Regions from separate parts of the Paenibacillus sp. GM1FR genome, predicted to be linked through region 2. Evidence: a T-box and tRNA genes for the amino acid it is inferred to sense, from the RefSeq annotation. Region 2 holds a T-box; the other holds one or more tRNA genes.
What was found. A T-box is a leader RNA that pairs with one kind of tRNA and senses whether it is charged. The one in region 2 lies ahead of argS (arginine--tRNA ligase), so its partner is inferred to be a tRNA-Arg.
Positions count from the first base shown of each region.

Region 1: it encodes a tRNA-Arg, which carries the amino acid that the T-box ahead of argS (arginine--tRNA ligase) is inferred to sense. The anticodon was not compared.

Region 1 covers NZ_MKZL01000014.1:86-15,280, reverse strand. Annotated here, with positions in the region: gene PAEAM_RS12825 (N-acetylmuramoyl-L-alanine amidase family protein) at 1-804, shown strand, start outside; gene PAEAM_RS12820 (GerMN domain-containing protein) at 839-1,399, shown strand; gene PAEAM_RS32285 (MBL fold metallo-hydrolase) at 1,476-3,062, opposite strand; gene PAEAM_RS12805 (ABC transporter permease) at 3,059-4,729, opposite strand; gene PAEAM_RS12800 (ABC transporter substrate-binding protein) at 4,818-5,891, opposite strand; gene PAEAM_RS12795 (ABC transporter ATP-binding protein) at 5,962-6,978, opposite strand; gene PAEAM_RS12790 (LysR family transcriptional regulator) at 7,347-8,255, shown strand; gene PAEAM_RS12785 (hypothetical protein) at 8,403-9,263, shown strand; gene PAEAM_RS12780 (helix-turn-helix domain-containing protein) at 9,631-11,313, shown strand; gene PAEAM_RS12775 (ABC transporter substrate-binding protein) at 11,408-12,457, shown strand; gene PAEAM_RS12770 (short chain dehydrogenase) at 12,681-13,286, opposite strand; tRNA gene PAEAM_RS12765 (tRNA-Gly) at 13,471-13,541, opposite strand; tRNA gene PAEAM_RS12760 (tRNA-Pro) at 13,554-13,627, opposite strand; tRNA gene PAEAM_RS12755 (tRNA-Arg) at 13,644-13,720, opposite strand; tRNA gene PAEAM_RS12750 (tRNA-Gly) at 13,727-13,801, opposite strand; tRNA gene PAEAM_RS12745 (tRNA-Leu) at 13,810-13,896, opposite strand; tRNA gene PAEAM_RS12740 (tRNA-Lys) at 13,906-13,981, opposite strand; tRNA gene PAEAM_RS12735 (tRNA-Gln) at 13,991-14,065, opposite strand; tRNA gene PAEAM_RS12730 (tRNA-His) at 14,077-14,152, opposite strand; tRNA gene PAEAM_RS12725 (tRNA-Thr) at 14,250-14,325, opposite strand; tRNA gene PAEAM_RS12720 (tRNA-Asp) at 14,349-14,426, opposite strand; tRNA gene PAEAM_RS12715 (tRNA-Met) at 14,453-14,526, opposite strand; tRNA gene PAEAM_RS12710 (tRNA-Val) at 14,544-14,619, opposite strand; tRNA gene PAEAM_RS12705 (tRNA-Glu) at 14,626-14,697, opposite strand; tRNA gene PAEAM_RS12700 (tRNA-Ser) at 14,713-14,804, opposite strand; tRNA gene PAEAM_RS12695 (tRNA-Asn) at 14,808-14,883, opposite strand; tRNA gene PAEAM_RS12690 (tRNA-Ala) at 14,885-14,960, opposite strand; tRNA gene PAEAM_RS12685 (tRNA-Ile) at 14,995-15,068, opposite strand; rRNA gene rrf (5S ribosomal RNA) at 15,107-15,195, opposite strand, start outside.
Region 2 covers NZ_MKZL01000054.1:367,949-383,143, reverse strand. Annotated here, with positions in the region: gene PAEAM_RS25960 (NUDIX domain-containing protein) at 1-440, opposite strand, end outside; gene PAEAM_RS25955 (HesB/YadR/YfhF family protein) at 497-793, opposite strand; gene PAEAM_RS25950 (ABC transporter ATP-binding protein) at 1,279-3,024, shown strand; gene PAEAM_RS25945 (ABC transporter ATP-binding protein) at 3,037-5,127, shown strand; gene PAEAM_RS25940 (YdcF family protein) at 5,312-5,938, opposite strand; gene PAEAM_RS25935 (hypothetical protein) at 5,935-6,480, opposite strand; gene PAEAM_RS25930 (hypothetical protein) at 6,580-7,290, opposite strand; gene PAEAM_RS25925 (ATP-binding cassette domain-containing protein) at 7,287-8,336, opposite strand; gene argS (arginine--tRNA ligase) at 8,343-10,073, opposite strand; T-box leader at 10,138-10,430, opposite strand; gene PAEAM_RS25915 (four-helix bundle copper-binding protein) at 10,609-10,944, opposite strand; gene PAEAM_RS25910 (CobW family GTP-binding protein) at 11,018-12,136, opposite strand; gene PAEAM_RS25905 (MogA/MoaB family molybdenum cofactor biosynthesis protein) at 12,308-12,826, shown strand; gene PAEAM_RS25900 (hypothetical protein) at 12,903-13,457, opposite strand; gene PAEAM_RS25895 (oxidoreductase) at 13,532-14,551, opposite strand; gene PAEAM_RS25890 (hypothetical protein) at 14,662-15,195, opposite strand, start outside.

The DNA.
Region 1 (15,195 bases), on a different contig from region 2:
GGAGCCACCTTTGGTGATATCTCCCAGCCGCTGGATCAAGGACTCAATGGCAAGTTGGATGTGAGCGGTTATCCCAATGTGACGGAAGTGAGATATTCACTGTTCAAACGAGAACCGGCACAAGTTCGCATTGTCGTAGAATTGAATAATGTGAAGAATGTCCAGTACAGCCACAATGTGATTGCCGACAAACTGATTATTGATCTGAATGTTGCGGGTGACAATGTCACACCTGCTCCAGTCACTCCAGTAGGCGACTCAGGACGCAAGGTTGTGGTCATCGATCCAGGACACGGTGGCAGTGATCCAGGGACGATCAGCATCACGAACAAACCCGAAAAAGAATACAACCTCGCATTGGCTCACAAAGTACAAGCCCTGTTGCTCAATGAACCCAATATCGAATTGGTGATGACTCGTGAAGGTGATACCTATCCGACCCGCCCTGAGCGTGTTCAACTCGCCAATCAATTAAATGCGGATGTATTTGTATCTATCCATGGCAATAGCGTGAAGTCCGCCCCCCAAGCCACAGGTACGGAGACATATTATTATCAACGCAGTAACAGCAAGGAATTAGCTACTATCATTCATCAACGTTTGGTGAAAGCCATGGGTCTCAGAGATCGTGGTGTGAAAAATGGCAACTTGGAAGTAATCCGAGACACGACCATGCCTGCAGTGCTTTTGGAAGTGGGATTCTTGAGTAATGTGCTCGATGAAGAACTGATGTCGTCCGAAGTTGTTCAGATGAAAGCCGCTCAAGCGATAGCCGATGGAATCAAGGAGTATTTGGGCCTATAAATCATCAAATAAATCAGATAAAGGAAGTGATTCTTTGAATAAGAAGCTAGGTTGTGCACTTATATTATCATGCTTGATCCTTATCGGAGTTGGATGTGCCCAGAAGCCAGTGAGCCAATCCGGTTCGAATGAACCTGCTGTTCAGGGAGGACAGACGCAGTCACCAAACCCATCCGAAACGGAAGTGGATCTGGGCACAATGAATACACAAGTCGTCAATGTATATTTGGCAGATTCTCAGGTACTTGAGCTGGAGAAAACAGAACAGGAAATTGAATACAAGGATGATTCCGAAAAATATGAAAAAACATTTGCAGCGTTGCAAACGAACACCGATTCGGAGCTTGTTTCCCTCTGGGAGCAGGTGGAATTGCTCTCTGTCCAATATGCTGAGGGTACGGTGACTTTGGATGTTCATATCCCCGCTGAAGCGAACCTCGGTACCAGTGGAGAATTGCTCGCATTGGAAGCTATAACAACAACGATGTTTCAATTTGATGAAGTGAAGAGTCTGGATATACTGGTGGATGGTGAAGCCGTTGATAGTTTGATGGGGCATGCCGAACTGGAGCACCCCATTCATCGCGAACCCTAAATGATCAGACAACAATGGAAAAAGAACGTCCCCAGGGACGTTCCAATCTGACGCATCAATTCGATTCATACACAATTCACACATATAGCTCGTCACCAGCAGACAGTGAATGTATCACTGTTCTCGGTGACGGGCTATTTCTGAGCAATCCTTCTTTTAATCTGTCCGTCTCTGCCCGGTCAGCATGCACAAGGACCGTATGCCTTGCTGGAACCTGATGCAGCATCCGTTCAACATCCTTCCAGCCCTGATGTACTTTATAACGTATTTTCCGCACATCACACACGCCATACTTGTCAGGAACCCGTAGCAACTTATCAGCAAATGTACCATGAGCAACATGCCCAGTGAGCAGAATCAGATTCTCCTCCCTGTCCGATAATTGACTATAGTACCAACGGGCAAGCGAGGACTGCATCATGCCGTCCGGAATGAACCATAGCGAAGCAGCATGATGTTCCAACAGTTGTTCCCGCTCTTGGGTAGTAGTAGGCAGATCCCATCCCCGTCCAGTCAGAAAGCCATCAATTTCGTCTTTCAACGAACTTCCAGTGACACGCTCTCCCTTCTCCCTCAACCAATACGGAACATGCATAAGCTGCTTCATACCGTCCACCAGCCCTTGTTCCACTACGATTGGAATAGCCGGGAATTGTTGTTGTGCCCACAGTATGATCTCCTGTCCACGCCCTACGACAGGCATAGGTAAGAGCACCTTTCCACCTTGAGCAATCGTCTGGCGAATGGCTCGTTCAAGCTGTTCCAGTTTGTCGGCCTGTGTATCCTGGTCCGTACCGTAGGCCGCATCAATGATCGCCAGATCCACCACGACGGAAGATATTGGCGCAGCGTCTGCTACGTTTGCTCTGCCTGCTCTGACTGCTCCATCTGCTCCGTTGGATGTGAAATTTCTCTGCTTCATGGGTATCTCCGTGGATACAAGTGTTCTTGACGACGCTTCTGATGCAACAGATGTCTGATCTGGTGACGTTATGAGTTCTCCAGCCTTTTGCCCACTGTTTATAGCAATTAGTTCCTCCGCGCCCCACTGTTCACTGCTCGGAGTATCGAACAACGTATCTTCACGAATCATGTTTTCCCGTAAGAACGCCTCCGCTGGATAATCCTCCTGTAAAAGCATCGATTCGGACGTGTAGTCCCCGGAATAAAAAATCCGCTTACCTTCCATTTCAACCCCAAACCATACCGATCCAGCCAGATGTCCACTCCGGCCCCACATCACTTTTACTCCAGGAATGGGTTCGAACCAGGTTTGGGATACAACCTCATCCTCCAGATACCGATAACGAATAGCCTGCTCATCTGCTTCATCGTAAGGGAGCTTCTCTCCGACACGTTCTGCAAACCTTCGCCAGTTGGCAAAATACGTACGTAGTTGCGCCCTCGTCTCTCTCGTCGTCCACACTTCACCCTGGTAGCCCATCTTGTACAGCAAAGGGATGGCGACCGAATGATCCTCATGGGCGTGGGACAACAGGACCGCATCCAGTTGCGGGACAATCTCCTGGTCAATCATCGGATACTCGCCCGTGCCTTCTTTTTTCACACCACAATCCAGCAAAAGGTGGAACTGGCTCCCGCTCAGGAGATAGGCGGAACGTCCGTGTTCCCCTGCACCGCCCCATACGTTCAGTTTGATCATGATGCATTCCACTTTCTCTTTGAATTCAGCAGTTCGATTCCCAGCAGCATCAGCACCGTCATACCTACAGTCACCACGGCCATCGCCATTCCCAGTGATACCTGACCTTGTTCAAACTGGGCAAAAATATACGTAGCCGACGTCTGCATCGACGGTGGAAGAATCAATAACGATCCAACCAGTTCTCTTGTTGCAATCGTGAAGGTCATCATCCAGCCGGCCAACATGCCGGGTAGGATCAGCGGGATCAGGATACGCCGCAGAATATACAGCGGCTTCCCGCCAAACACTTGCCCAGCTTGGAACAACGTTCCGTCAATCTGGGTAAAGCTCGATTTTACATACTGCACGGTGTAAGGCAAGAAGAGCACAACGTACGTGAGCACAACCATGCCATAGGTGTTATACAACGTGACTGGCATCCAGGGTGAGTTCCAGAACAGAATCAGACCCACCACCATCACGATACCCGGCACCGTATTAGGCAACAGACTGAACAAGTCAATCACACGCTGCATGAATGAAGATGATCTGCCGATCGCCAGCGCAAATCCAGTTCCGATAATAACAGCGACCGTTGAAGCCGCAAGGGATAGACCGAGACTGTTCCCGATGGCCTTCATGCTCACCGATCCCCAAGATAACAGCTCTTTGTAATGATCCAAGGTCAGATTATCAAATGCAATTCCCGATCCCCGTAACTTCATGGTTGAAGCGGCGATGATGGAGAAATATGGGATACCTATCGACAGGATCAACAGGATTGCAAGATACGCCCCGCACAACCATCCTGCTCCGCCACGAAGAGAATATCGCTTCGAACGTTGCCCTTTGCCACCGACCAGACGATACGTGAACTTTCGACTCATGGCAGACTGCATATACCACATCACCAGACAGACGGAGAGCAGCACCGATGCCAGCGAAGTCGCCTTGCCGAAGTCAATCGGCCAACTGGAGATGTACTTATGGATCTCGGAGGTCATGACATAATAGCCAATCTTGCGCCCAAAGGTCGCTGGTGTTCCGAATTCCGCAATCGTTTTGACAAAGACCAGCATGATCCCCATGCCGTAAGATGACAACAATAAGGGTAAAATAATACGTCTGAAACGGTACCCTGCACGTGCACCGTGCACAGCTCCCGCTTCTTCCAGATTGCCACCGATGCGGATCAATGCATCTCGAAGCAGCAGATACAGGAATGGGAACAAGTGCAAGCTCATGATGAGCACCATGCCCCAGAAGCTGAAGAACAGCTCACTCCAGCCCGCAGATGAGGACACCCATTGCTGCAGATATCCCCCTTTTTGCATAAACAGAATCCAGCCCATCGAGCCGATATACGGCGGGGTCATGAACGGAATCATCAGGATTACATCGACCCAGCGATGCTCGCCCATCCGAGTCTTCGCCATCATCCAGGCCAGCGGTAGCGCCAGCAGCGTGGTTACTGCTACAACGCAGATACCAAGCCAGACGGAGTTCAGCAATACACCTGATAGATGATGACCGGTAATCGTGCGAATCGGAGCCATCCAGTCCCATTGTCCATCCGGATACACACTTTGCCAGAAGATCAACAATAGCGGTACGCCAATGCTTATGGTCAGCAGAAAGAGGGCCAGAATCACGCCCACTCTCCGAAAAATTCGGTTGTTGTCCATTCCAACAGGTTTCACTACGTTCACCTCACATGACTTTCCACAGACAGCAGGTATTCCTTTTGCCTGGTTGTCTCTATCCTTGTTCTTCTTATTTAAAAGTCTCGGAAAAACGCGCCGCTGTCTCTTCGCCATGTTCACTCATCCAGTTCCAATCCACTTTAAGTTGTGGAATATCCTTCACATTGGCACGGTTAGTCGCTTCAATGTCTTCGCGGCCCGGAATCAGATAAGCATCTGCAACAAGCTTCTGTGCTTCATCGGACAACAGGTAGTCAATGAACGCTTTGGCATTCTCTACATTTGGGCTGGATTTCAGAATCGCTGCCGGTCTTGGGCTGATTACCGTTCCTTCCTCAGGATATACGATATCCAGTGGTTCGCCTTTTGCCTTGGAGGAATACGCCATGTAATCCACACCTGCTGCTACGATGCTTTTGGCACCCGTAATGACTGGATCAAGTGCTTCCTGATTGGCGCCTGCCATCGCTACACCATTGGCTTTATAGGCACTCAGCAGATCCCATCCTTTTTCACCATTCGCACTCAGGTATCCTGTGATGAAGTCGAGTGCTGAACCTGATAATGTAGGGTCCGGAATGTTCACTGCATCTTTCCACGCAGGCGTAGCCAGCTCTGCCCAACTTGTTGGTGGTGTAGATACCAGTTTGGTGTTATACACAATGCCCAGTGCGGAAGCACTGCTGCTAAAATAGTTGCCCTCTGCATCCGACCAGTCCTTGTTCAGCTTGTCTGCATCGGCTGCTTCAGGGTATGGCATAGTCAGTCCATCCGCTTTCAGAGCCTGTGCGGAAGGTAAAGAGGCCAGGATTACAACGTCTGCAACCGGATTGGATTTCTCAGCTTCCATACGAGCCAAAATTTTGCCTGTCGTTCCCTGGAACATCTCAACTTCGATCCCTGTTTTGTCTGTAAATCCGCTCACGATGTTATCCGCCAACTTCTGTGGGCCAGCACTGTACAAGACTAACTTGCCACCAGCCGGTTTCGTTGTTTCCGCCGCTGCTGCCGTGCTACCTTCACCCGCCGGTTGTGCCACGTTGCCTGTGGTCGAGTTCCCTGTACTACATCCGAACAAACTGATACTCATTACCGCTGATAATAACAGCATTGCGCTCTTTTTTCGTGTGTTCATACCCAACATATTCGTCCATCTCCCCTGGTTTCTTATAAAATGTGTACTTCTGCTTCCAACTGCGTGCTTGTTCAACAATTTAATATGCCACTGCGATCGCTTCGTTCTGCTTCATACTCGGGTGGTCATAACCGTCCATTCGGCATATCCGCTCAGGGGTTACATAGAGCTGCACCCGCTCCCCTACACGCACTCTTTGATTCATATAGGCTGTCCATACACCCAGCCCTTCCATCTGCACTCGCACTTCGTAACGCTCACCTACATAGCTGACGCTGAGTACCGTCCCCGGATAACACAGATCATCATGACCTGTTTTGTTCCAGGTGACATGCTCCGGACGAACCATGGATTGATTAGGCGTGAGCCAGTTGGACTTTCCGATAAACGAAGCAACATACGGATCACTTGGCGCCGAGTAGATCGTTTCCGGGCTTCCCTTTTGCAATATTCGCCCCTTCTGCATCACCACAATCTCATCTGACATCGACATCGCTTCAATCTGATCATGTGTGACGTACAGCGCAGTCAATCCCATGTCCCGAACCAGTGACATCATCTCAATCCGCATCTCTTCCCGGAGTACAGCATCCAGTGCACTCAGTGGCTCATCGAACAGGATCACACCAGGTCTAACCGCTACGGCTCTGGCAAAAGCAACCCGTTGCTGCTGTCCACCAGACAGCTGATGAGGATATCGATCTTCCATCCCTTGCAGGCGAACCATGCCAAGGGCTTCGTTCACCTTTTGCCGCAGATCAGATTTCTGTTTTCCGGCCTTCAGGCCAAACGCTACATTTTCGTATACGGTCATATGCGGCCATAATGCAAAATCCTGAAACACCATGCCCAGATTACGCTTGTGTGTTGGTATATCAATCCGCTTCGCCGCAGAGTAGATACACTGACCATCTGCACGAATCTCCCCCGCGTCCGGCTGTTCCAGCCCGGCCAACATGCGAAGCAGTGTTGTTTTGCCACAGCCCGATGGGCCGAGCAGGGTCGTGAACTTTCCATGCTCCAGCGTTAGATCTGTCGGCAGCAGTGCGGGTGTTTGATTAAATGATTTTTGAATTCCCGTTATCTCTAATTTCATAAGCATCCCTGCCTGTCTTCTGTTACTTGATCTCTTGCACTGTTCTCAGTCTAACGTCCGCTTTCGCGAGTTGTATGTCTTGTATGTAAAATTGGAATTAACTTTTTAGATGAATTCTGTTGATGTTCATAGATTAAATCTATAGTAGGTGAACTAAATTAATTTTCATGTTGTCGCTCCGATTACAGCACCATCTTCCGATCGCTGTTATCCCCAGATTTCTTATATTCCCTTTATGAAGGGAGAAATCCGGGGATAAAGGCGAACGCTTCGCTTCTTCAGATTGGTTCTGTACTCTCCGTCTTTATGAAAAACATTAGATCATCTTATATATTGGGGCTAGTAGAAGTGAGAGGAGTGGGGGGACATTGAATCTGATCAAATTGCAAATTGTTGAGCTGATCGATAAGCATCATCACATGACAAGCGTGGCCGAGTTACTGGGGATCAAACAACCCACCGTTACATTTCATATGAAGTCATTGGAGGAAGAGATGGGCGTGCGATTATTCGAATCGCGTAGTGGAAAGACCTTTTTAACCGAAGCCGGACAGGCTTTGCTCCACTATTCTGTCAAAATCAATGCTCTGACCCAAGAGGCAAGACGGGTCGTAAAGGAATATGACAGTCTCTATCGGGGCACCCTGCACATTGGAGCAAGCTATGTACCGGCTACATATTTGCTGCCTACCATACTCAACACCTTTTCTCAGGAATTCCCGGGCATTCGTATTGTCTTATCCGTCAAACCATCACCTGTTATTCGCGAGATGCTGATTCGGCATCAGATTGATCTGGGGGTGATCTCTTCCGAGCCATTTGTTGGCCCTGCCCTGCAAGCAGAGACGCTGTGTGAAGACGACCTGGTATTAATCTGTTCCCCGCAACATGGGTTGGCCCAGAAGGATGCATTAACACCTGATCATATCGCGCAGATTCCTTTTGCCTTACATGGCAATGAATCCAGTACACGGCGGCTAACCAATCAATGGCTTGCGCAACATGATATTCGTTTGCGGAGTACCGTGGAGATGGATTCCCTGGAAGCGATCAAACAGCTCGTGTTAATCGGGGGGCATGTCTCATTCATGTCTCGGATGGCGGTACAGTGGGAGGAACAGCACGGGCTCATTCAAGTTCTTCCAATTCCGGGAGAGCAGGCACCGCGCCATATCTATACGGTACATAACAAGGATCGCCACCCTTCCGTTCAGGTAAACCGCTTCAAAGAAGTGCTGCGAGAGGTGAGTCACGGCTTCCCCATTTTCCATGGCTGATTGCCCTGATCCGCTATAAACTATCGTTTGCCATTCATCAAATCTATGCAGGGTTAACGCAATGTGCGCTTCCCTTTAATCGCTTTCATATATTCGGGCGATAAAGTGGGATCTGTACGTTAATCCAGATTAGGAGAGTGATTGGTTTTGAAAAAGTGGAAAAAGGTAACCGCCTCATTGATGCTGAGCATCGTAACATTGGGAAGTGGAATGACATTTCTGGGGGCACCCCAGGCTTCAGCTGCTGCCAATGCCGTTCCTGCATATGAAGTAAAGTTTCTGGCCAAGCCGGAACTTGTATTGAATACAGATGGGACACCACGCAGTGAAGTGATTCAGACACTCGGCCTGAGTTCCACGCCAAGAAACATTAACGTGGAGTACTTCGACACCAATGCTCTCGGATTGGATCAACAAGGATGGAACGTACGTTTTCGCAAAAAGGATGACAAGAATAACTACGAATTGACTTATAAAAAACGCTACCCTGTGATCAATGGCGATATCAACGCAGCGCTGACTCTGGCTAACCAAGAGGGATTTGATCAATCGGATGATAACTACGAGGCTGAAATTGATTGGGGATATGGCAAACAGACGCTGAGCTTCTCCAACACCAAAAAAGTCGATACCAAAGCGACAGGAGTCCAACTTCCTTCGCAGCAAGAAGCCTTGAACATGTTACTGGACAAGCTTCCGGGCAAATTGAAAAACTGGACTTCCTCCAACTGGGGCAAGCAGCAACTGACTCAATCCCGTGCATATGGACCAATCACATTCCAACGTTATGAAGGTACGTGGAATGGTCAAGAGCTTACGCTCGAAGTATGGCCGATCCGTGACGCAGCAGGTACAGGTATTGAGAATATCGTAGAGGTTTCTTTCAAAACCGATGATGCTGTAGCCGTATCCGGACTGCGTACCCAACTGCTGCAATTGCTGGAGAACAACAACTGGCTGATTCCTGCCGATGGCTTGAAAACACAAACCATTCTGGAAAGATACTAATCGCAAGCTTTAATTAAAAAGACAAGTTCCTCTTCCTGCGGACATCATAGGAGAGGAGCTTGTCTTTTTTGTGTAGTGAACTAAATTAGATCAGTTATTTAAGTAATTCTAAGATTAACATCGGTTGCAATTTTACTGGTTATTCGCTCAACAGTTTGGATGATGGGAAACATGTATTATTTTCCAAATCTACAACCTATCAATTCAATTTATAGTGGAGAATTACGCGGTTAAATGATCAGAATTCGCTATTTCATTTTCATATTATCATATGACTTCTTATTTGTATGACAATATGCGATAATTGATAATTATTCTCAAATACATCATATGTAATGTTACTATCGTAAGTTAAGGAGGGATTCTGGTGACTTTGCAAGTCTTTCCACTGATATCTAACGGTGACCATACCCGTGACCTATATGCAAGATTCAAGACATCCGAAGTTCTCGATCAAGCGTCTTTTCTTGCCCCATTCGTATTAGCGGACTCACATCTTCTGCTCATCTGTACTGGTGGTGAAGCCGATATTCGTATTGGGCACAGACTGAATCATGCCACACTCGGCAAGATGTATCTGATCCTGCCAGGAACAGCGATAGAATATACAACGGATGAGGTTCATCCTTTACAGGGCATCGCGATATATTTTGATATGTTGAAGCCTCTCTCCGATATCAATAAAGCTACTTCCGGCTCTACTGTAAGGGAGATTTACCAAAAAGGGTTACTTCGTTCATCTTACGCTGATGAATTACCGCATGAACTTTTTCAGGAATGTACCAGAATTGCCTCCCAGCTCTATGAATGCATCTCTGTACCTCAAGAAAATCGTCCATTTCGTATTCAGACTTTGATGCATGAATTGTTGACCCATGTGTATGCTCCTCCCAAAGAAAGTGCAATAGGAGATTCCGAACACACCTCTGCTTTGGATCAAACGCTTGAACTTATTGAGCTTGGATATGCTGAGCATCTTTCTCGTGAAGTTCTTGCCGGAGTGGCAGGCATGAGTGTATGGCACTATTCGCGGGTATTCAAAAACCGCACTGGCATCAGTCCCATGGAATACGTGAATAACATCCGCATGGACCGGGCCAAAGAGATGCTGCTCGTCCCCGGCCAAACCATCAAACATATCGCCTCACAGGTTGGTTTTCAGGACGAGTTTTACTTTAGTCGCAAATTCAAAAAATATGTTGGCGTGTCTCCCTCTACCTATCAACGGCAGAAACGCAGTAAAATTGCTACTCTCTCCTTCGGAACCACTGGCCATCTGCTGGCATTGCAGATCATCCCCCATGCGGCATTGATCGATAACCGACGGGATCAACACAGGAATCTTTTTTTCTCCAATATCCCTTATCATCTGGGGCGTAGCAAACGAATGAATCCTCATATCTGGCAAACCAACGTTGAGTTGTTGATGCAAGCGAGCCCGGACCTCATACTCTGTAATGAGTACGAAGCCCATACGTTAAAAAGAACACTGCAGCGAATTGCGCCTACCATCGTTATTCCATGGAAAGGATTGAGCTGGCGGGAACACTTCGTACAAGTTGCCTCCATTGTGGGACAGCAACAAGATGCTCAGCAATGGTTGGAGCAGTACGATGACAAGGTAATCCAAGCCAAAGAGCAGCTTACTCATTTAATCGGTAAGGATACGGTCTCCATTATTCATATCATGATGGGTCATCTGTTAATCTACGGGCGACGCAATGGGGGCGCTGTTCTATATAACGACCTGGGCGTGTCCCCTTCACACGATCTGCTTCCGGGGCAAGTCTATCGTGCATTGGATGAACAGGAGTTGCCTCAAATGGTTGGAGATCGCATGTTACTGATTGTGGACCAGGACTCAGAATCCCAGCAACGTTGGCATAAACTACAACATACTCAGCTATGGCAAGATTTGATGCCTGTGCAGAACCAACATGTATATCTGCTTGATGAAATGCCTTGGTTGGATTATTCACCATATGCCCATGATCAGATCATCGATGAAACCCTGAAACTTTTTGGTGGGACTCAGCACATTAATCCATGACCGGATAGCACAGAAGGCTATGTCTCCCTCAACATGAGACCGCTACAATATAAAGTATACTGAGAATCAATATCATTAGAAACACAGGGGGATTATGATGTACAAACAGCATTATGTCAAAATAACGGGGATCATGTTCATACTCGCCATGTTACTTGTTGCGTGTGGGCAGACACCTGCAAGCACTTCGCAGCCATCTGCAGATGGCGTAAAATCAGCTGCGGGGACAGATGGCGACTCATCCACTGAATCAGCTACTAAGACCGTGGAGAGCGCCAGTGGCAGCAAAGAAATCCCGGCACATCCCGAACGGATTGTGTCCATTAATATGGAGGACATTCTCCTCTCCTTGGAGGTACCACTGGTACTTGCTACACCTATTGGTCGGCAAGATTACCTGAATGAGCAACTTGAAGCTCAAGGCGTGGATGTCGAACCCATCAATGAAAGTGTCAATTTTGAAGCTGTAGTCAGCGCCAACCCGGACCTCATTATTGCCAATGCCAGTTTGGATGCCAAAATTCTCGAACAACTCGAGAAGATCGCGCCTACGATCACTTATGATCGCCGTAATTGGCAGGAATCTATCGTACAGGTAGCTACTGCGCTAGATATTGAAGAGCGGGCTGAACAGCTTTTACAAAAAAATAAAGACCAAGTAACTGAAGCTCAGAAGCTCGCAGCCGATATCACCAAGACCAAACCTACAGCTGCATTCCTGCGCCTGGAAGAGAAGGATATGCGTTTGTTCTTCTCTTCCATTCCATCCACGCCATTTCCAGCTTCCAGTTATGTAGGAGCGGGTTATGAGGTTGGATTCACTCCCGATGCTCTCGTTACCAAACTCGAGGCAGAGAATCCGGATCGGATGAATGCCAGTATCTCGGTTGAGCTTTTGCCTGAAATCAAAGCAGACTATCTGTTTATCGTGTCCATTAGCTCAGATGGGTCAGCTGAAGCGTTGCAAAAAACAAAAGATGAACTCAACGAAATCCAGCAACTCCAAGTATGGAAAAGCCTACCCGCTGTCCAAAATGGTCATGTCTATGTCCTCAATGCTAAGAAATGGCTCATTGACGGCCCCATTGCCGAATCGCTCAAACGTAATGAAATGCTCGAAGTTCTTGGACTACCTGCTCCATAATAGTCAATATACCTCTGTTTCATCCACAACAAACAAAAGGAGATTCACCGGATTTTCGGTGGATCTCCTTTTTATTTAATATTTCAAATGGCCTCATTCAGTTCTGTTTCATGAAAAATCATTCTACATGCTTAACAACTAAATGTATTTCATGTACACCTTTCTCATCCTGCAATTAATTAGGGATAGGTAATCATCAAAATCATATATAACTTTCCGGCTTTTAATATATTTTGAAATTTTGGGCTGTTTCAATCCCAAGTGCACTCTGGATAAACGTATTAGCCACTTTCTCTACAGGTACAGGATTAAATCCAATAAAGAAATCCTTATATTTTTCCGCAGACTCTACAAACAGATTAGGACTAACCGAATTCAAACGAATGCCTCTTGGTAACTCAAACGCTGCCGCTTTGGCAAACGAATCAATAGCCCCATTGACCATAGCACTTGATGCACCTTGCTCAATAGGGTGGTCTTGTATAATGCCACTGACCAGCGTGAAACTCCCCTTATCGTTAATATAGTGCTGACCAATCAACACAATATTGACCTGTCCAAGCAGTTTACCCTGCACACTAATCATATTGTTCTCAGGAGTCAGTTCTTCCAGTTTCGAATAATGGGTCTGGCCTGCCGCCACAATGACGTAATCAATATTACCCACCGTTTCATAGAGGGTAGTAATACTCTCTGTCGACGTCATATCCACCTGAACATCCCCGGATTGTCTACCTGCTGTAATAACCTCAACGGAATAATCTTTCAGTTTCGCAACAACGGCTTTACCTAATGTTCCGTTTCCACCAATGACCAGAGCTCTTTTCATTACTGTTTGTCCTCCTTTATAAACAAATACGGTTAATCAGATACGAATTGTTCTATTTATTTAAACAAAGATTCCATCCTTAATCAAATGACAATTGACCCTATTTTAAATAAATTACACTTATTCTTTTTAACACAAAAAAAGCCTTTGCTATAAGCAAAGGCTCTTCTATATGTTACTAGGAAGCGGGTGATGGGAATCGAACCCACGCTATTAGCTTGGAAGGCTAAAGTTCTACCATTGAACTACACCCGCAAATAAAAAAAATCGGGATGACACGATTTGAACATGCGACCCCCTGGTCCCAAACCAGGTGCTCTACCAAGCTGAGCTACATCCCGATACTTATGAGAATAATGGCGCGCCCTGAGAGATTCGAACTCCCGGCCTTTTGATTCGTAGTCAAACGCTCTATCCAGCTGAGCTAAGGGCGCAAATATTGGAGCGGAAGACGGGAATCGAACCCGCGACCCTCGCCTTGGCAAGGCGATGCTCTACCGCTGAGCCACTTCCGCAAAACATATGGTGCGGTCGAGAGGACTCGAACCTCCACGGGGGTTAGCCCACACGGACCTGAACCGTGCGCGTCTGCCAATTCCGCCACGACCGCAAAATATAATGGTGAGTCATGAAGGGCTCGAACCTTCGACACCCTGATTAAAAGTCAGGTGCTCTACCAACTGAGCTAATGACTCGTAATGAAATGGCTGGGGATATAGGATTTGAACCTATGCATGACGGAGTCAAAGTCCGTTGCCTTACCGCTTGGCTAATCCCCATTAAAAAATCATGGGGCGATCGAGGGGAATTGAACCCCCGAATGCCGGATCCACAAACCGGTGCGTTAACCACTTCGCCACGACCGCCATAGAGTAAGCCATTCATCCACTAAGAGAATCTTAGTATTAACAATTTCACTTGTAATATACATTCTATCACAAATTCAGATGTAAATACTAAAAATGGTGCCGGCGAGAGGACTTGAACCCCCAACCTACTGATTACAAGTCAGTTGCTCTACCAGTTGAGCTACACCGGCACGGTGTATATTTAATTAAAAAATGGCGGAACCGACGGGATTCGAACCCGCGATCTCCTGCGTGACAGGCAGGCATGTTAGGCCAACTACACCACGGTTCCAGATCACTTTCTCAAGGAAAGTATAATTGCGGGGGCAGGATTTGAACCTGCGGCCTTCGGGTTATGAGCCCGACGAGCTACCGGGCTGCTCCACCCCGCGTCGTTATAAAGTTTATATGGTGGAGGCTGAGGGGATCGAACCCCCGACCCTCTGCTTGTAAGGCAGATGCTCTCCCAGCTGAGCTAAGCCTCCATATTATGACCCGTAGGGGATTCGAACCCCTGTTACCTCCGTGAAAGGGAGGTGTCTTAACCCCTTGACCAACGGGCCTTGCTAAAAAATATCTGGCGGAGAGAGAGGGATTCGAACCCTCGAGACGCTTGTGACGCCTACACGATTTCCAATCGTGCTCCTTCGGCCAGCTCGGACACCTCTCCATATGGCTCCCCGAACAGGGCTCGAACCTGTGACAACTCGATTAACAGTCGAGTGCTCTACCAACTGAGCTATCAGGGAATGGTGGAGCCAAGCGGGATCGAACCGCTGACCTCCTGCTTGCAAGGCAGGCGCTCTCCCAGCTGAGCTATGGCCCCATACACTGGTGTATTTCTTGTTGTGGTCTTGCTATGGGCCCTGGTGGACTCGAACCACCGGCCTCACCCTTATCAGAGGTGCGCTCTAACCAACTGAGCTAAGGGCCCTTATCCCTTTTCCAAAAAAAATACCCCAAAGGGAAATCGCTTGGCGGCGTCCTACTCTCCCAGGACCCTGCGGTCCAAGTACCATCGGCGCTAGAGGGCTTAACGGTCGTGTTCGGGATGGGTACGT
Region 2 (15,195 bases):
ATATCCCGCGCTAACAGGATTCGGCTAATCTGATTCAGAGGTGGTAACGACTCCAGCGCAAAAAACTTCAGACCTGCATCACTATTTACACGCGACTCCACAAGGTCATCCTGAATGATCACTGTCCGAAACAGGGCAATGACATAATACTCTTCATCTCCGCTTGAATGCAGATACCGAAGGTCAGGCCCCGAATAGAGACCTTCCAGTGTCATGGTATCAGCAGTCCAACCTGTCTCTTCCCATAACTCCCGATGTGCAGCATCTTCAATAGCCTCACCCGGGCGCATCTCACCTGCTGGCAATCGCCAGTGACCATGTTCAGCATGCTGAATCAGCAGTAATTCACCTTGTTCGTTCTCAGCCCGCACCGCCGCTTTTACAACAATATGAGAGCGTTTTGCGATATACTGGGCCAAATCTCGTGGTGGCAGATTCACTGCTTATCCCCTCCTCCTACTCGGAAGCCGGTGGCGACCTGTAATCCATCTATTGCTTAGACTTCCGTGTAACGATATTCGATATCCTGACCTTCATCAACGATGTCCACATGCAGTTGGTGCCCTTTCAGATACCAATAATCGTGATCTTCCATAAAGAATTGAATCCCCGACACTTCGGTTTGATCCGCAGGATGTCTTGGTTTCTCTACAGCAATACCTAGCGAAAATCCAGGGTGAAGACCTCCGCCAGAGCTATAACGTGCAAAAAATCGAATGCTGTCTCCCTCGTTCAAATTCAGCTCTTCCTTGTACCAGCGAGCAGCTTGATCGGATACATGTATGGTACTCATTTGGTGTCAGCTCCTTCTGTATATATATGTTCCATCATATCTCGACAGGGACTTGAATACAAACCCGAGTGACCACATAAAGACAAAATAAGTTGTGAAAAATGTTTGACAGATTGTAAAAGCCGGTGTTAAGATGCAAACATACGAGGTCTACATTGTATTTATTTCCAAAAAAAGAAAGGGTGATTACGGTGTTTAACAAACATATGATAGGTCAATTCAGCACACAACTAAATACCGGAGCACACCCGAAATCATTATTCCGTTCATAAGTCGGCATGACAGGCGATCTTTCATTAGAACCTCTGTGATGTATACTCACAATCGAACTTATATATGGTGACGGCTCTGTTCTCTGAGCCATGCTGCCGTATGATTATATGAAGACATACCGCCTGCGTGCGGTATGTCTTTTTTTGTGGGTACATTTCGGCATTCATGAACGGAATTTGCATTTCTCGGACATCGAAAGGAAGGGATAACACTTGTTCTCTGTACTTAAAAACCTGGCCTGGTTCTTCCGGCTGGAACGCAAACGATACCTAACCGGTGTCATTTTGCTTATTCTGGTGGGCATTGCCGAACTGCTGCCTCCTCGTCTTCTTGGTAATGCCATCGACGAGATTGTGCGCGGTTCCATTACCGGCACCTCACTTACGCGTTATATTTTGCTTATTCTAGGAACGGTCATCATTATCTATCTGGTTACATACGTTTGGATGCACAAACTGTTTGGTGGTGCCAACCTGGTGGAGCGGCTGCTTCGTTCACGCTTTATGGACCACTTGTTACGGATGACTCCTCCCTTTTTTGAGAAAAACAGAACAGGAGATCTGATGGCTCGGGCCACCAATGATCTTCGTTCCATTGCCACTACAGCAGGCTTCGGCATGCTGACCTTAACAGACTCTACAGCCTTTCTGGCCACCGTATTGTTCGCCATGGGTTTCCTGGTTAGTTGGAAACTGACCTTGGCGGCAATCCTGCCATTACCTTTTATCGCCATTGCCATGATGATCTATGGTAAAGCTGTACATCAACGTTACACCCTGGCACAGGATGCATTCGGAGATATGAACGACCAGGTGCTGGAATCCATCGCCGGGATTCGTGTCGTGCGTGCTTATGTGCAGGAACGTCTGGACGAGAAACGGTTCGCCGACGTGACCGAAGATGTGTATCGTAAAAATCTGGCTGTTGCCAGAATGGATGCCCTATTTGAACCCACCATCCGCCTCTTCGTTGGACTCAGTTATGTGATTGCACTTGCCTACGGCATATATCTTGTATTTCATAATGAAATTACCCTGGGGGATCTCGTATCGTTTAACATGTACCTGGGGATGATGATCTGGCCCATGTTTGCCATCGGCGAATTAATTAACCTGATGCAACGTGGTAGCGCTTCGCTTGATCGGGTCAACGAGACTTTATCAGTAGAACCTGCCGTACAAGATGTGGAGCAACCTGCTCACGTTACGAATCCGGAAGAAATTGCGATGCAGGATGTTACATTCCGTTACCCAAGTTCCACTGTCGACAATCTCAGTCATATCAGCTTTTCGCTACGACGGGGTCAAACATTGGGTGTTGTGGGTCGTACGGGTAGCGGTAAGTCTACTTTGCTCAAACAACTGCTTCATGAATACCCTGCCGGTTCGGGCACATTAAGCATCTCGGGTCATCCGATTCAGGATATCGCCAAAGATGACTTGCACAGCTGGATTGGGTACGTACCACAGGAACAAGTTCTGTTCTCCAAATCAGTTCGTCAAAACATTCAATTTGGTCAACCTGGGGCCAGTGATGAAGTCATCATGGAAGCCATTCGTACCGCCGCTTTTGACGGGGATCTGGGGACTTTGTCCGATGGACTGGATACACTCGTTGGTGAAAAAGGAATCTCTCTGTCCGGTGGACAGAAACAGCGGGTATCGCTGGCGCGTGCCTTTATTGCTAATCCTGATATTCTGATCCTCGATGATGCCTTATCTGCTGTCGATGCACGTACTGAAGCCAAAATCATTGAAAATATACGCAACAAACGCTCGGGCAAAACCACGCTGATCTCGACTCATCGCCTGTCTGCTATTGAACATGCTGACCGAATCATCGTACTGGAGCACGGGAAAATTACGGAAGAAGGCACTCACCAGGAATTGTTAGCCATGAACGGCTGGTACCGTGAACAGTATGAACGGCAACAGGTCGAGTCCAATCTGTCCACGTAGGAGGTCAATTCATTGAAGTCTAATACAGGCAAAAGGCTGCTTGATTACGCCTTGAAAGCCAAAGGAACATTTATCGCTGCATTAATTATGCTTACCATTGGTGTTGCGGCCGAGCTTGCCGGGCCGTTCATCGCCAAATCCATGATCGATAATCACTTGCTCGCGATTGAGCAGCCTTTCTATGAGACAACAGCTTCTGATGAAGCCGCAGTCTACAACGGTAAGAATTACAAACGCGAAGGCTTGTTCGAACCGGATGAAAACAAAGGTTCCGAAGTGCGGGTATTACAAGCCGGCAGAAGTTTTTATTTTGTAAACGAACCGGTAAGCGCACCTGACGGGGACCGCACATATACGGATGGAACCCTCACGGTTACACGCGCAGGTGAGGTAACAGGCCAATATGCGGCAACACCCCTGTCCGCTGGTGAACTGTTTGCTTTTTACAAACCGGAGATGCCCAACATCTATCAATTAATTGTGTATTACATGATCTTCCTCGTGATCTCGGTCATTATGGAGTTTGGTAAAACTTTCTGGCTGCAATCCTCGGCCAACAAGGTCATTCAAAGACTGCGTAACGATGTGTATGCCCATATTCAGCGACTGCCGGTGCACTTTTTTGATAACCTGCCCGCAGGTAAAGTTGTATCTCGGGTCACAAACGATACAGAAGCCGTAAAAGATCTGTTCGTTGCTGTTCTTTCGAACTTTTTCTCAGGAATCATCACGATTACAGGTGTGTATGTTGCACTCTTCCTGCTTGATGTTCGCCTGGGTCTAATCTCATTATTCGTTGTGCCGATGCTCATTACATGGATTGTGCTCTATCGCAAATTCGCTACTCGCTACAACACGATCATTCGATCCCGACTGAGTGAGATCAATGCAATCATTAACGAGTCCATTCAGGGGATGTCCATTATCCGCGTATTCCGCCATCAGAAACAAACCAAACAGGAATTCGAAGATCTGAATGATGACTATATGAAACACCAGAACAAAATGCTGAACCTGAATGCCTTCACCTCACACAACCTGGTTAACGTATTACGGAATATCGCATTTGCGGTGGTCCTGTGGTACTTCGGTTCCAGTGTGCTGGATGGCACAAGTATTATCTCCCTTGGTGTTCTGTATGCCTTCGTAGATGTTCTGGGTCGCTTGTTCCAGCCAATCACCGGTATGGTGAATCAACTCGCCAACCTGGACTCCTCCCTCGTATCCGCTGGACGTGTCTTTGAGCTGATGGATGAAAAAGGAGAAGCCGTAACCGATGGCTCCATGCCAAGATACAAAGGGAATGTTGTCTTCGACGATGTATCCTTTGCCTATAAAAAGGATTATGTGCTCAACAATATCTCGTTTAAAGCATCCCAAGGTCAGACCGTGGCTCTGGTCGGTCATACCGGTTCGGGTAAAAGCTCAATCATCAACCTGCTATTCCGGTTCTATGATCCGCAAAAAGGCAAGATCACGATTGATGGTCAGAACGTCAAAGATCTACCTAAACAGTGGATTCGCGAACATATGGGGATTGTATTGCAGGACCCGTATCTGTTCACAGGCACCATTGCTTCCAACGTCAGTCTCGGCGATGAGAAGATCTCCCGTGAACGAATTGAACAGGCGCTACGTGATGTAGGCGCTGAACGTATACTGGCTCATTTGCCTCAAGGCTTTAACGAACCTGTCATCGAAAAAGGAAGCACATTGTCTGCTGGACAGCGTCAGTTGATCTCCTTTGCTCGGGCACTGGCGTTTGATCCGGCCATCCTCATTTTGGATGAAGCTACAGCCAATATTGATACGGAAACAGAAGCTTTGATTCAGAACGCACTCGAAGTCCTCAAAAAAGGACGTACCACCTTCATCATTGCTCACCGTCTCTCCACCATTCGTTCGGCAGATCAAATTCTGGTTCTGCATCGCGGGCGTATCGTTGAGCAGGGTGCACATGATGAACTGATGGAGCTTAAAGGCCGCTATTATAAGATGTATCAGCTTCAACAAGGTGCGCAAGCAGCAGCGAGTGCAACCAGCGAAAATCCGTCGGGTGAGATCATTCCAACCTCAACCTCCTTTGCCGGAGGCAATGCATAACAGAGTAAAACAGAACGCTCTTTAAGTAACCAATCAAAATGATGTACTCGACGGCAAAACAAAAACCGATCTACACAGCTACCTCAGGGTTTGCGGTGTAGATCGGTTTTTTTGTATTTTCATCTGAAGGCATGTTCGGTTACTGTTTATTTCGTCCAGACAAAAAAACAATCCGCGCGCAACCTCACGGCTGCTGCGGATTGTCTATCCATCCTTTGATCGTATATCCCATGTACATCACAGTCTCCCTTGCGAGAAAAGGAAACTTGCTGCGCCAGGTTCGATAAGCCGTTGTTCGTGTCGGAGATGGTACGGCATCCATACCCAGCCCGGCAGCCAGCTTCATGGCCCGTTTCATATGCAGCGGATCACTCACAATTGTATAGGTTTGATAACCGGCTTGTTCACCAATTGGAATTGAATTGACCAGATTCTCCTCGGTAATTCTGGATTTGGTCTCGATGCGAATGTCCGCAGGATCTACTCCATGTGCGATGGCATACTTCTGACCCACTTCAGCTTCCGTATGTTCTCCATCATCACCTGACCCGCCTGTGAAAAGCAGATTACGAACGGTACCCTGACGGTATAATTCAATCCCGTGTTCAATACGTTCGCGAAATACAGGTGAAGGGTTATCCCCTGCCACGGCTGCTCCCAGAATGATTGCTGCGTCCGATATCCTGGATGAATCCTCATCCGTATATGCAGATATACGGATTGTGGTAACCACAGTCCACAGGATTCCAACCAATACTACAGCCAGAACCGTCTTTAATATCCAGCGTTTCGTTATCTGTTTGCTTGTCATTCATCCTCTTCCAAAGCCCTTGCTTGCATACTCTCGGTATGCATACGCTCCAGCGTTTGCAGAGCTGCTGCGGATTCGGCATCCAGACCAAGCTCTGCGATCCAGGTACCCGTATATTGCTGAAGACGGATCTCCAACTCCTGTGCACGGTCTTTGAAATCCTCCAATTCCTTAATCATGCGTGATCGTCCTTCCGGACTGAATGTCTCGTGAATTCGTTCCTTGAAATAATGATGTACGATACGGTTACGTTGCTGCCATAACTCATTCAACTGGCGAGTCTCTTCCTCAGAGAATGTAAAATGATGGCGTACTTCGTGAATGAGCTGCCCCAGTGAACTGCTCATCTTTCGTTCGTACAGATCTTCCAGATCCTCTTCAGACACGGCTTTGCCCTGAGACATTTTCATTAATAAAATCAGATTGACCAGCTGCTGTTCAAGCGCCTGCCCGTAGTACACTGCCAATCCGTAATAGGCAAACAATTCCCTGGAGTGTTCGCTGTCCAGCATGTCACCATTCTGGATATCTGTATTTTGCATATGCGAGCGCCCCCTTCAACCGTACAATGTTAACCATTCCATGTCCCTCTATCCTAACCAAACCAAGAGCAACATTCAAGTTATCGGGAAGCGCGTCTTCTAACTCCGCAGATCTCTTCTTCCGGACAGCCACACATGGATGATTAGTAACCCTAATGCATAGAGCACAGTCCATAGCGTAACCGAAACAAAAGAATCCATCTTTGATTCATCAAATAACATCATCTCACGAACCAGATAAAAGGCTGGTGGAAGAATGCGGCCAAGCCATTCTAACGATTCAGGCAAACGTTCACTTAAAGAACCTTGGATAAACGATAGTAATAATACAATAATGAGAGCAGGCATACTGCGACTAAGCAAAGGAATGTACGATTTTTGAAAAAATACACTGATGCCCAATCCCAGCAGTGATAATCCCAGATGTCCTAACCAAGTCATCATCCACTCCTCACTTGTGGGTTGTCTCTCGAACATTCCCGCGAACACGGGATACAGCACAGTGATTGCGGTGAGCATGAATTGCATTATCCAGGCACAGATGAGTTGACTTGTTACCACCTTACGCCTGCTTCCTGCATGATGGACGAGTAATTGATACTGCTTTGCAGGTTCGGTATTCATCACCATTACTCCGAGCCAAGCAGCTGCTAAAAATAACAGCATAGCCGTAACACTGTAACTGTCCGCAATAGGGTTGGGTTTGTAGGAATAGATCAGCAGCATGGCGATGATATAAAAGATAACCGGTGCAAAATATTTCTGGGAGCGAATGTGATGCCTTAACAAATATCGGGTCAGATAGATCATTCGGCTTCTCCCCCCGCATCATCCATCGAAGAGTCCACAGATTCTGTGACACCTCTACGACTCGCATGTACAGCTGGATGTTGTCCTTCCAGCAGACTTTCCATATGTAATTGACTTTCTTCCTGTTGTACAGACACAACCGAACCTCCGGATGCCAAAATTCTCCTGAGGACATCATCTGTTGATTGTTGAACCACTTTCCAATCCCACAACCAGGAATTGGATTTCTCCGAGTTTGTATTACGAACTAAAGACAGCACTCCCGGTTGTTGTACAATAGATAGATCGTTAGCCAGATCCTCTCCAGCTTCCGTCAGACTTTGAATACGTACAACGGGTTCGCCAGCTTGAAGTATATCTTCACGACTCCAGTAGCGGAGCACGCTGCCTTTCTTCAACACAATCACCTGGTCTGCCAAACGTTCAATAAGCAACGGTTCATGACAAGCTGTAACGATGGATGTCCCTTCATCCTTCCATTGTCCCAATAAGGATACCACTGCCTCTTGAGCTGGAATATCCAAGCCTGATAAAGGTTCATACAGCAACAAAAGACCACCCGGTCCAGGTAACAGGGCCTGAATCAAATTTACTTTTTGCAATGTGCCCTTGGATAATAAGGGTAACTTCTGATCGATCGCGGTATCCAGATATAAAAGTTCACTAAGTTCTCTAATCCGCCCACGCAGTATTTCGGGGCGAATGCCCCGAATCCGTCCCATGTCCCACAAGTACTCTCCAGAAGTAAAGGGTAAACGTGGCAGGCCATCTACTGCATACCCATCAGAACCCTTCATTGTGCGCTGGATCGATCCTGTATCGGGTAACAAAATACCTGCCAACATACGTAGCAACGTACTTTTGCCAGAACCGTTTCTGCCAATAAGTACAGCACATTCTCCCTGCTTCACTTCCAGATTAATTTCATCAAGTACTTGAGCATTACCTAATCGCTTGCTCACTCGTTGAAGCAACATACCTCTACCTAATGAGTCTGGTACATCTTGATTGGCTTTCTTGAAAAGTCCACGTTTACTCCATATCACCTGGGATCACATCCGCTCTGGAGCTTGCACACCTAGCAAATGTAAACTGTACGCGAGGCGTTCGGCAGTCCGTTTGGCCAATGCCACTCGGAAGGATCTTACATCAGATGACGCATCCGCAATCCGTTCTGCGTGATAGAAACGGTTGAATGCTTGAGCGACATCTATAGTATATTTGGCAATGACCGAAGGCTCATTCCGATGAATCGCTTTTTCCAAATACTCGGGATAATCACCAAGCAGTTTCAGCAATGCCCATGAGGTATCTCCGACACTGGATGGAGTGGCCCCTGTGTCATTCTCACCATCCGCAAGGCTGGGGTTAGTCAGAGTGTTTTCATTTTCCACGCGGATCGCCTCTTCTGCCTTGGCAAGCACACTTTGAATCCGGGCATGGGTATACTGCACATAAGGTCCGGTCTCTCCTTCAAAACTCACCGCATCCTCCAAGGAGAAGTCCACATCGTTTAACCGACTATTACGCAGATCACCGAAGACAATGGCACCTACACCGACCGCCTCAGCCACCTTCTGAGGGTTCTCCAGATTCGGGTTTTTCTCCTGAATAATCTGCAAAGCACGAGCGACTGCCTCGTCCAACACTTCCTGCAAAAAGACGACTTTACCGCGACGTGTAGACATTTTCCGTCCCTCAAAACGCATTAATCCAAACGGGATATGTTCACACTTCGCAGACCATTCATGCCCCATCCGGGATAGGACCTCAAATACCTGCCGGAAATGTAACTTCTGCTCGCCTCCGACCACGTATAACAACCGATCTGCCTTCATCACCTCATGACGATAGACTGCCGTAGCTAAATCCCGAGTAGGATAGATTGTTGTTCCATCTTTTTTGATAATCAGGCACGGGGGCATGTTCTCATCTTCCAGACGTACCACGAGTGCACCATCACTCTCTTCAAGTAAACCTTTTGCCTTCAGTTCTTCAACCACTGCGCCCATCTTGTCATTGTAAAAGCTTTCTCCCAGCGTATGGTCGAACTGTACATTCAGACGTTCATACATCCGGTTGAATTCCTTCATGCTCACTTCCACAAAGAACGCCCATAACCGCTGTGCTTCATCATCCCCTTGCTCCAGCTTGCGGAACCACTCGCGTGCCTCAATCTCCAGAGAAGGATCGTTCTCCGCCTCATCGTGGAAGCGCACATACAGTTCCAGGGACGTACGGATCGGGTCTGCCTGCAACGCTTCATCATTGCCCCACCGTTTGTACGCTGCGATCTGCTTGCCAAACTGGGTTCCCCAGTCTCCCAGATGATTCACACTTACAGAGGTATAACCCGCTTCGTTATACAACCGATACAGTGCTGCACCGATTACAGTAGAACGCAAATGTCCGATTCCGAAGGGTTTTGCGATGTTAGGGGAAGACATATCAATCACAACACGTGAACCTTGACCAAGCTGAAGCTTACCAAATGCCGCATTCCCCAGTTCTTTCAGCAGATTCGGCGCGAGCTTCTCCCGATTAAAACGGATATTTACATACGGCCCGGCGGGAGTCGCTTCAATTCCAGATGCCTGCAATCCCGTTGCGAGCTCGGTCGCAATGACTGCCGGTGCTTTCTTTAATGACTTCGCTAATGCAAAACAAGGGAATGCTGCATCACCCATCTCCGCCTGTGGTGGGACTTCCAGTAATCTTAGAACCTCTTCTTCATTCAATCCCGTTAAAGGGGCAATATCGGCCGCAGCCTGCTTCATCAACATGCCAAACACTCCTTATCCATTCATTATTGGCTGGAAATAAACACAAAAAAGCTCTCGTCTCTAAATAAGAGACGAGAGCTGACTTAACAGTTCCCGCGGTACCACTCTAGGTGAACAGCTTACTCTTAATATGCATCAACATGCATACCAATAGAACCTGTTCCGCTCGATGCGTATAACGGTCGCAAGCCGGGTTACCCTCAGACAGATATGGCCTATCCCCAATCGGGATACGTACATCTTTTCGGATAACCATCTCACGGGTGCGGTTCACTCAGGTCATGTCATACCGGCTTCCACCTCTCCCGGCTCGCTGTCATGTATGGATCTGGCTACTCTCCCGATCATTGATATTCTTCAATTCAATTCATTGCCATCATTATACATACCACGATCAGACTTGGCAACCTGCATTAAAAATCCCCTACTGAAAGGCAACACATAGGCACATCGTCTCAGATGCTTGTGTTCACTGCCTTCCCTTAGGGGACAACGGTCATTATCGGTTTGGTTATATATTCCAGTGAAATAATATTTACGCTACTGCTGCCATCAACCGGCAAGCTTCTGCACATCTGCGGCAAGCCTCTGCACATGCTTGGCAGTGATCATGGTGGTGTTTGCCACACTCAGCGGCGCAAGCTTCACAAGCTTTCACACACAATTCGCATATTTCAGCAATGAAATCACTTCCACGTGTCATCGCTTGTGCAGCAAAACTGCAGATCTCCGCACATTCCCGATTCAAACGAATGCAATCACGCAACATCGCCAGATCATATTCTTTCAGACTCGATATGTAACATACGTTGCATGCATTCATGCACTCCAGGCAAGCATCGATACATTGTTGATATTGTTGTTGTGTCATTTAAAGTTACCCCCCAGGCAAAGTTTGCTATGCATCTTAATACCCAGTTCGGAGGAATATTGAATCATCTAACCTACTTTATCGCTTCCAATTCCAGTAATTGGTCACGAATGACAGTTTGGTCAAAATGTTCACCTATAAACACAGCAACATTAGGGACCTCTCCCTGAGGTGTGATCTTCATGTAATCCGATTCACGGTAGGCATACTGGAACCAGAAACGGCTCGCCGTGTCACTAAACGATAAAATACCTTTTGCTCGATACACGTCCCGTGGCAAAGCAGATACAAATTGTTCAAATGCTTCGCTGTTCACCGGATGACTGAAATAATGCGTATACACCATGACATGTTCGTGTGATGCATGAGGAGCGGAATGCTCGTGACTGTGGGCATGGACATGCCTATGGGATGCGTCAGTATTCGTATCATCGCCTTGGAGTGTATGATCTGTATGTTCATGACCATGATTGTAGCCATGTGTACCACAGGCTTCCGTATGCACATGATGCTCTTGGTGAGCTGGCTTGTCTGCTTCAGAAGCTGAATCACGTACATGCACGTCTGCCCCGCTGCGAAGCAACAGATCCATCTCTACCTCACATTTCACCGTAGGAATTACAGGGGCGAAGCCATTCCATTTTGCCAAAAGCTGCTCCAGATCCTGCAGTTCCTGTGCACTCACCCGATCCGTTTTGTTCAAGAGAAGCACAGACGCACAACGAATCTGCTCCTGCATTAGCTTGAAGGTCTGCCCCTTCTGCTCCTGATACAGACCAGACAGATGTGCTGCATCCACAACAGTAATGAGACTTTTCAGTTCCAGTCGCATGTAGAGTGAGGTCTCCGTTACCGCATCCAGAATCTCCATTGGATTCGCCGCACCGGTGGCTTCAATGATGATCACATCCGGTGATTCCTCTTGAACGAGATCAGCAAGTTGCAATCCCAAGTCACCACGTACGGTACAACAGATGCATCCACCTAACATCTCAGTCATTGGAACGGTGGAATCCACAATCTGACCATCCAGATTAACTTCGCCTAACTCATTCATAACCACTGCGGGGCGCAAACCCTGCTGTTGCCAATGTTCAATCAACTGAACAAGCAGTGTTGTTTTGCCACTCCCCAAAAAACCTGACAGTATATATACAGGTATGGATTGTTCTTTTAAAATCGTTTCATTCATGCGTATACACCTCTCTGATTGTCCTTCTTGTAACCTAGTCTATCTATATCTAGCGAGTGTACACCATCCCGCATTCGTTGTGCAATAACGTTCAACTCTTCCCCAGTACATTGCCTGATTCTAACGGATGGTCTATGCTATGAGGACATGTTGATTGAAGGAGGAAGTTTCATGACTAATTCAGTGGAACAACATCGCCAGGAAGCTCCAACCACGGTATCGTGCATGATTGTTACAGTGTCTGACACGCGAACTAAAGACACTGACACCAGTGGCCAGCTCATGCACCAGCTTTTGAATGAAGCGGGTTATCAGATTGTTGAATACATCATCACACCAGATGAGACGGAGAACATTCGAAGCATCCTGCAAGATGCAGCTGTTCGTGATGATATTGAAGCCGTGTTACTTAGCGGCGGAACAGGGATTTCACCCCGAGATACAACTTATGAAGCAGTATCCTCACTACTCGACAAGGAACTCCCGGGCTTTGGTGAGATCTTCCGTTTTCTCAGTTACACCGAAGATATCGGTTCCGCTGCCATCCTGAGCAGAGCCGTCGCTGGAACGATTGGACGCACAGCCGTATTCTCCATGCCGGGTTCCAAAGGAGCCGTCAAATTGGCCATGGAAAAACTCATTCTGCCCGAGCTGCGGCATGTCATGCGTGAAATATATAAACCCGTCTGAAAGATCAGACGGGTTTTTCGGGTTTATTTTCAGCTGTATGGTAAGGATTGAAAGTTTTCTGTGCTCCCATCTTCTCCTACCTTAATTGCCCCAGCACATGTTGGAACACCTGCAACACATCCTGTTCATACTTGTCCTTTTCCCCACCGGAAGCTGTATAAACGAGTGAGACGTACCCTTTGCTACGAATCGTTGTTCGGCCAAGCGCATTCTCCAAGACAGCCTCATCACGATTCTCACTATACATTTGTTTCATACTGGCAGCCCGGGTTGCAGCATCACTGAAAATATGGACTTTCACGATGTGTCTGCCACTTCCATTCAACAAATACATATAAGAGACCCCACCATGGCCGTCATCGGCAGACATGTTATTCATCAGTTGAATGCCTTTTGCTTCAAAACTCTTACTGATCTCACTCACCAATTCACCGTTTAATCCGTGTCCTTGACTCTGTGCCCGCACATTTCCTTCATCCGTCGCTTCGCGCGTGTAGACCTTCCGCTCCTGCTCAATGGATGATGCCGAACAAGCCGCCAGGGACCAGACACTCGTGATCAACACACCACTTACAAGTACCGACTTCATTGTTCTTCCAACCAGACTTCGCCCTTTTCTAGCAAACCACATGCCAATCCTTCCTTTCCAGCCACGTGTGCTGTGACCCAATCAGGTAGAATTAGCATGTCTAAGGACTTAGAATCTTATGCGGATGGCAGATCTGATATTGTATTGACCACCGTACGACCTACTGCACCACCTTGGAGTATCGTCTCCAGCGTAAGAGGCAATTGATCTAGAGAGATCTCCCGGATTCCCAGTTCCAGCGCGCGCTCTGGTTTCCATTCTCCGCCGAGCAGTTTCCACAATCGTTCCCGACGTTCCATCGGACAATATACAGAGTCTATACCAATAAGCTGGATGCCACGCAAAATAAACGGAAGTACCGTGGATTCAAAAGCTGTGCCTCCAGTTAACCCGGATACCGCTACCGCACCTCCGTATTGAATCTGTTTCAATCGCTCCGCAAGAGCCGGTCCTCCTGTTGGATCAACAACTCCCGCCCATAGCTGTTTCCCCATCGCTCCTTTAGCTGGAGCATCAGCTTCTTCACGAGTAATAACCTCTGAGGCGCCCAAGTTTCGGAGCAATGACTCCTCCTGATCCTTCTTGCCTGTGCTGGCTGTTACTTCAAAACCAAGTTTCGCCAGAATGGCAACTGCCATACTGCCAACACCACCCGTTGCACCCGTAACCAGAATCTTGCCCATCTCCGGTGTCACTCCAGCCTGTAACAGCGCATCTACCGAAAGTGCAGCCGTAAAACCTGCAGTTCCAATTGCCATGGCTTCTTTCTCATTGAGACCCGGTGGCAGAGGCACCAGCCATTCACTGCGCAGACGAGCATACTCGCTGTACCCTCCGTAATGGGATACGCCAGGTTCAAATCCTGTACTGATCACCCGATCTCCTGGTGCAAAACGTCCACTGACCGACTCCTCTACCGTTCCTGCCAGATCAATTCCCGGTACCATCGGGTACTCACGAACGACACCGCCTTTCTCAAGGGTAGCGAGTCCGTCTTTATAATTGACACTGGAGTACTGCACCTGTACCGTTACATCTCCATTTGGCAGATCTTCCTTCTTCAGTTGCTCTATAGCAGCTTTCACTCCGCCCTGTTCTTCTTTACGGACAACATATGCGTTAAAATGATTTTTCATCGATAACCACTCCTTCTTTGGATTGTATATATTTTTCCATTAAGCACATGAATTGTTCGCATTCAGCTTAACGGCTCCTTTTACCTGTGGAATTCTTCAAATATTGATGATCAAACTCTGTCTCTCCTGAGCGTCAACAGATAGATTAGTGGACCCACAATAGGGATGATGCCTGCCGCGGTCCAAGCTGCTGAACGTCGACTCACTTTAGTATCCCTGTATATCGCAATCATGGAAAGTAAGGTCAGCAGTACAAAATCAATTGTCATGATATGTACAAAGGCAGATTGCTTGAATGCTTCCATATATACATCCGGATGACCTTGCGTCACGGCATAGAAAGCTGTCCCCAGCGTCAACAGCAGAAGGACTACATGCGTCAGCTTGTGGGTTGCTACCCGTCCAATTCCCGACTCACGCTGACGACCAAAATGTAAGCTTCCGTAACCCGAAGCTCTATTTGCGGATGATGACCATGCATAATAGGGAAGCAGGGCAAAAGCACCCAGTCCGAAAGAAAGTATGACAAAAGGCCAAGCCGGTACACGGCCACCTCGTTCTTTCACAGATGTTCTTAACAGCATACAGGCATAAACTGCCGGGAAAATACCTAACCACGAAAACACCGTAAGTAACCAAGGTTC